DNA from 2 places in the Kribbella sp. NPDC049174 genome. Region 1 is predicted to be linked to the other one. Evidence: riboswitches for the same ligand, from Rfam matches in the RefSeq annotation. Region 1 holds a riboswitch; the other holds the start of a gene.
The links. Region 1 has a riboswitch for glycine ahead of gcvP (aminomethyl-transferring glycine dehydrogenase). Riboswitches for the same ligand answer to the same signal wherever they lie in the genome.

Region 1 (3,177 bases):
CATCCCGGTTCCGGAGAGTGAGGCGACCGGCACCGACGAGGTGGAGGAGGAAGAAGAGGTCGAGCGGTTCCGTGAATTCCTCGACCAGGTGACCCCGGAAGACTTCGACAAGAGCTGACAGTTTGCCGGGCAGATTTGAACGGTCTGGTACAAGCCACGGCAGGTAACGATTGAGGTCGGGATTGCGACACGCTCTCGGGGGAGGGCTGTGATCGTTGACCCTCCCTGATCGGCGGCTTACCTTGAAGGAGTTGTGGGGTGTTGTCACTCCACGGATGTGACCCGTTCCAGTCGGTACCCAGGGAGGCTCAGGCGTGACACGCACCGGCGACACGGATCTGACGGCGCAGTCGACGTCCGAAGCGCACGCCGAGGCGGCCGCTACCGCCGGCGTCCAGGGTCTGCTCTTCGACGACGACCTGCGGCCGATGCCGGAGGACGTCGGGTTCCGCGGTCCGACGGCGTGCGCCGCGGCCGGGATCACCTACCGTCAGCTCGACTACTGGGCCCGCACCGGCCTGGTCTCCCCGTCCGTCCGCCCGGCCACCGGCTCGGGGACGCAACGGTTGTACGGTTTCCGCGACGTTCTGTTGCTGAAAGTGATCAAGCGGCTGCTCGACGCCGGGATCTCGCTGCAGCAGATCCGGACCGCGATCGCGCACCTGAGCAAGCGCGGGATCGACGACCTGACCCAGATCACCCTGATGAGCGACGGCGCCTCGGTCTACATGTGCACCTCGCCGGACGAGGTGATCGACCTGCTGGCCGGCGGCCAGGGCGTGTTCGGTATCGCCCTCGGCGGTGTCTGGCGCGAGGTCGAGGGCTCCCTGTCCGAGCTCCCCACCGAGCGTGCCGACGGTCACGACGACGGCGACCAGCACGCCAACGACGAGCTCGCCGCCCGCCGCCGCGCCCGGATGACCGGCTGATCTCACTCTCCGCACTGCGCGCCCACTCACCGCCGATCAGGATGCGGTGCGTGGGCGCCTTTGTGTTGCGGCTGAACCTCCTGCCCGAACTGTTCGGGGATTCCTGATAGCCTCGGAGGCAGCCGTACACAGCATTCGGGAGAGACCCGTTGACCGGGCGCCGAAGGGGCAATTCCTCCCCGGAACCTCTCAGGCCCATGGACCGAGTGCCACAGGCGACTCTGGAGCGCGCACCGCGTGACAGAGGGGGAGGCGACCGGTAGCACAGTCAGCAACGGAGCCTCTCGATGACCGAATTCTCTGCAATCTTTGCCGACCGACACATCGGGCCGCGCCCGGACGAGGTCGCGCGGATGGTCCAGCTGCTCGGGTACGCCGACGTCGACGCGCTGGTGGATGCCGCCGTCCCCGCGTCGATCCGGTCCGCCGAGGCGCTCCGGCTGCCCGACCCGGCCTCCGAGGTGGACGCGCTGCACGAGCTCCGTCAGCTCGCCGCCCGGAACAACGTCGCCACCTCGATGATCGGCCAGGGGTACTACGGCACCTTCACCCCGTCCGTCATCGTCCGCCGCCTGGTCGAGAACCCGGCCTGGTACACGGCCTACACGCCGTACCAGCCGGAGATCTCCCAGGGCCGGCTCGAGGCGCTGCTGAACTTCCAGACGGTCGTCTCCGACCTGACCGGACTGCCGACGGCCAACGCGTCGCTGCTCGACGAGGGCACCGCGGCCGCCGAGGCGATGACCCTGGCACACCGGTCGAACAAGAAGAGCAAGTCGGATCGGTTCCTGGTCGACGCGGACTGCTTCGCCCAGACCATCGCGGTGGTCCAGACCAGGGCCGAGGCGCTCGGCATCGAGGTCGTGGTCGCCGACACCACCGACGGTCTGCCCGAGGGCGACTTCTTCGGCTTCCTGGTGCAGTACCCGGGCTCCGGCGGCGTGGTCCGCGACCTGAAGCCGCTGATCGCCGCCGCGCACGAGCGCGACACCCTGGTCGCGGTCGCGTCGGACCTACTCGCGCTCACGTTGCTCGAGGCACCGGGTGAGGCCGGCGCCGACATCGTGATCGGGTCGTCGCAGCGCTTCGGCGTACCGCTGTTCTACGGCGGTCCGCACGCGGGCTTCATGTCCGTGCGCACCGGCCTCGAGCGGTCGTTGCCGGGTCGCCTGGTCGGTGTCTCGGTCGACTCCGACGGCGCGCCGGCGTACCGGCTCGCCCTGCAGACCCGCGAGCAGCACATCCGGCGCGAGAAGGCGACGTCCAACATCTGTACGGCGCAGGTGCTGCTGGCCGTGGTCGCGTCGATGTACGCCGTCTACCACGGCCCGGACGGGCTGAAGGCGATCGCCGAGCGCGTCCACGACTACGCCGCCAAGCTGGCCGCGTCGCTGCGTGAAGGCGGTGTCGAGGTCGTCCACGACAGCTTCTTCGACACCGTGCTCGCCCGCGTCCCGGGCCGCGCCGCGGATGTGGTCGACGCCGCCCGGCAGAACGGCATCTGGCTCCGGCTCGTCGACGCCGACCACGTCGGCATCTCCTGCGACGAGAAGACCGACGCCCACGCTCTGCGCTCGGTCTGCGACGCCTTCGACCTCCGGTACGACGCTGCACTCGGTACGACGGCCTTGCCCGAGGCAGTCCGCCGTACGACGGACTACCTGACCCACCCGGTGTTCAACACGCACCGGTCCGAGACGGCGATGCTGCGGTACCTGCGCAAGCTGTCCGACAAGGACTACGCGCTGGATCGCGGCATGATCCCGCTCGGCTCGTGCACGATGAAGCTGAACGCGACCACCGAGATGGAGCCGGTCACCTGGCCGGAGTTCGCCGACCTGCACCCGTTCGCGCCGATCGAGGACGCGGCCGGCTACGTGAAGCTGATCGGTCAGCTGGAGCGCTGGCTGGCCGAGGTGACCGGGTACGCGAAGGTGTCGATCCAGCCGAACGCGGGCTCCCAGGGTGAGCTGGCCGGCCTGCTCGCGATCCGCGGCTACCACCGGGCCCAGGGCGACGAGGACCGCAACGTCTGCCTGATCCCGGCCAGCGCGCACGGCACCAACGCCGCCTCCGCGGTGATGGCCGGGATGAAGGTGGTCGTTGTCAAGGGCAACGACGACGGCACCATCGACCTGGACGACCTGCGCGCGAAGGCGTCCGAGCACGCGACGAAGCTGGCCGCGATCATGATCACCTACCCGTCCACCCACGGGGTGTACGAGGAGAGCGTCACCGAGGTCTGCCG
Region 2 (3,177 bases), on a different contig from region 1:
CAGCAGGATCGCCTCGTCCAGACCGTGCACCTTCAGCCGGTGCTGCGGGTTGTCCGCCGGCGGCATGCCGAGGCACATCGAGACGGCGATCAGCTGACCGGGATAGCGCATGTCCGGGTTGTTCCGGGCCAGTCGGCTGAGCAGGCCGGCGTACTCCTGGTAGTTCCGGACCGGAAGGTTCCAGTCCTGGCAGAACACCGCGAGAGTGTTCGAGGCCAGGCCGGTCGGGACCGGCGGCTGCCCGGTCGGCGGGGCGCTCGCATCGAGCTTCTTCAAGGTGTCCGCCAACGCCGGCCACTGCGGTCCGTAGAGCGCGCGGAAGACGTTGAAGCTCAGCCAGTACGGCGTGATCGGCAGGTCCGGCTTCTGCGGATCGGGCACCTCGCCGCGGTCCGCCCGGGCGAGCAGGCCGGCCCACAGAGCGTGGATTTCGCGGCCGTGCAGTGAGCAGGTCGTTGCCGCGTCGCACCATTTCACGAACTCGTCGAACGAGTCCTGGGCCGCGGATGCCTGGGCATCGAGGAACGACTTCGCCGATGGCGCGCTGTGGTCGACCACGCTCTCCAGCACCATCGCGCGGATCCGGCTCGGGTAGGTCTCGGCGTACTGACCGCCGAGCAGCGTTCCGTACGAGCTGCCGTGGAACGTGATCGTCGACTCCCCGAGCGCGGCCCGGATCGCGTCCACATCCCGCACGGTCTGCCAGGTGTCGAGGTGGTCGTACACCGGGCCGGTGTTCTTGCGGCAGTCCGCGGCCAGTTCGCGGTTGTAGCGGATGGTCGCGGTGAAGTCGGCCTGACTCTTCGGGACCGGCGACGGCTGCCTGGCCAGCAGCGCGGCCGAGCACTTCACCGGGCTGCTGCGGGCGATCCCGCGCGGGTCGAAACTGACGACGTCGAACCGGTTCTGCAGGTTCTGGCTGAACCGGCTCATCCCGGTCTTGACCCGGTCGACACCGGAGTCACCAGGACCACCCGGGCCCCACATCAGCACACCGACGCGGTCGCCCGGGACCTTCGCCGTACGACGGGCGATGGCGAGGCCGAAGCTGGGGCCGTTCGGGTTCCGCCAGTCGACCGGTACCTGCAGCGTCGCGCACTGCGAACCCTTGACGACGTTCGGGTCGTCCTTGCCCTCCGGTTTGCAGTCGGTCCACTGCACCTGGGCAGTGGTCGCGGCCGCCGACACCGGGAGGGTCGCGAGTCCGGCGGTCGCGACGCCCAGCGCCACACCGCAAGCGAGAGCGCGTTGTCTGAACTCCATACGGAAGATCTCCTGTCTGAGGAACTCCCTCGATCCTCGGCAACCGTTTGCTCGGCCACATCGGGGACGAGCCCCCGGCCGACCCCGGGCAGTCCTTGGGGGACTTGTTAGGGTCGGTCGCTGATGACTACCAAGCACGCGGTGTGGTTCCGGTGGGTGGCGATCGCCGAGGCGATCTCCTGGACCGGATTGCTGATCGGCATGTTGTTCAAGTACGTGCTGTCCGACAACGAGATCGGGGTCAAGATCTTCGGCCCGATCCACGGCGGCATCTTCATCGCCTACGTGCTCACCGTGCTGGTGGTGCGTGGGCCGCTGCGCTGGTCCTGGCCGGTCACGCTGGCCGCGCTGGCGGCGAGTGTTCCGCCGCTGTTCACCTGGTTCTTCGAGATCTGGGCGGTGCGGACGGGCCGGATTGACGGCGGCCGGGACACCGCCGTACCGTCACGGACGTCAGTCAACTCAACAGCCGCATGAACCCGTGCGGGAGAGTCCCGGGCACGACCCGGGCGCCGTAGGAGCAACTCTCCCCAAGAATCTCTCAGGCACCTTCACCGCGCGGGCGAGGCACCTCTGGAAGACGTCCGTCTGACAGAGCGGGGAGGACACCAAACGGTCAACGACGACCGGAAGGAACCTCCACACGATGGCGATCAGTGTCTTCGACCTGTTCAGTATCGGGATCGGCCCCTCGAGCTCCCACACGGTGGGACCGATGCGTGCCGCCCGCACCTTCGCCCTCGGCCTCGCCGCCGACGGCCTGCTCGGCCGGACGGCAACGGTCGAGGCGCAACTCTTCGGCTCGCTCGGCGCGACCGGTCACGGGCACGGCAGCAACAAGGCGGTGCTGCTCGGGCTCGAGGGTGAGGACCCCGAGACCGTCGTCACCCACTCCGTCGACGCGCGGGTCGAGACGATCCGGGAGCGCGGCCGGCTGTTGCTGGCCGGCACCCACGAGATCGCCTTCGACGAGAACTCCGACCTGGTGATGCACCGGCGCAAGGCGTTGCCGTACCACCCGAACGGGATGACGTTCGCGGCCCGCACGGCCGACGGCGAGGTACTGCGGGAGCGCACGTACTACTCGGTCGGCGGCGGGTTCGTGGTCGACGAGACCGCGGCGGCCGGCGACCGGATCGTGCCGGACACGACGCCGTTGAAGTACCCGTTCACGACCGGTGCGGAGCTGCTGGACCGGTGCCGGGAGTCGCAGCTGCCGATCAGCGAGGTGATGCTCGCGAACGAGCTGGCCTGGCGGGACGAGGACGAGATCCGCGACGGGCTGCTGCGGATCTGGCAGGTCATGCAGGACTGTGTGCACGAGGGCTGCGAGACCGAGGGGATCCTGCCCGGCGGGCTGAAGGTGCCGCGGCGGGCGCACGCGCTGCACCGTCGGCTCAGCGCTGATCCGTGGTCGGTCGACCCGCTGAAGGTGATGGACTGGGTCAACCTGTTCGCCCTCGCGGTGAACGAGCAGAACGCGTCCGGCGGCCGGATCGTCACCGCGCCGACGAACGGTGCCGCGGGCATCATTCCCGCTGTCCTGCACTACTACCGGCGGTTCGTCCCGGGGGCGACGGACGACGGCGCGGTCCGATTCCTGCTGACCGCTGGCGCGATCGGCGTGCTCTACAAGGAGAACGCGTCGATCTCCGGCGCCGAGGTCGGCTGTCAGGGCGAGGTCGGTTCGGCCTGCTCGATGGCCGCGGCCGGCCTGTGCGAGGTCCTCGGCGGTACGCCGCTCCAGGTCGAGAACGCGGCCGAGATCGCGATGGAGCACAACCTCGGCCTGACCTGCGACCCGGTCGGCGGGCTGGTCCAGATCCCGTGTATCGAACGCAACGCGATGGCGTCGGTGAAGGCGATCAACGCGGCCCGGATGGCGATGCACGGTGACGGCGTCCACGTCGTCAC

Region 2: another riboswitch for glycine. It lies ahead of ACGFIF_RS20365 (L-serine ammonia-lyase); the one in region 1 lies ahead of gcvP (aminomethyl-transferring glycine dehydrogenase).

Annotation. Positions count from the first base shown of each region.
Region 1 is NZ_JBICSZ010000001.1:1,161,368-1,164,544, forward strand. Features, by position in the region: gene ACGFIF_RS05350 (bifunctional nuclease family protein) at 1-118, shown strand, start outside; gene ACGFIF_RS05355 (MerR family transcriptional regulator) at 315-929, shown strand; glycine riboswitch at 1,056-1,144, shown strand; gene gcvP (aminomethyl-transferring glycine dehydrogenase) at 1,217-3,177, shown strand, end outside.
Region 2 is NZ_JBICSZ010000003.1:643,103-646,279, reverse strand. Features, by position in the region: gene ACGFIF_RS20375 (alpha/beta fold hydrolase) at 1-1,263, opposite strand, end outside; gene ACGFIF_RS20370 (DUF3817 domain-containing protein) at 1,387-1,740, shown strand; glycine riboswitch at 1,738-1,830, shown strand; gene ACGFIF_RS20365 (L-serine ammonia-lyase) at 1,910-3,177, shown strand, end outside.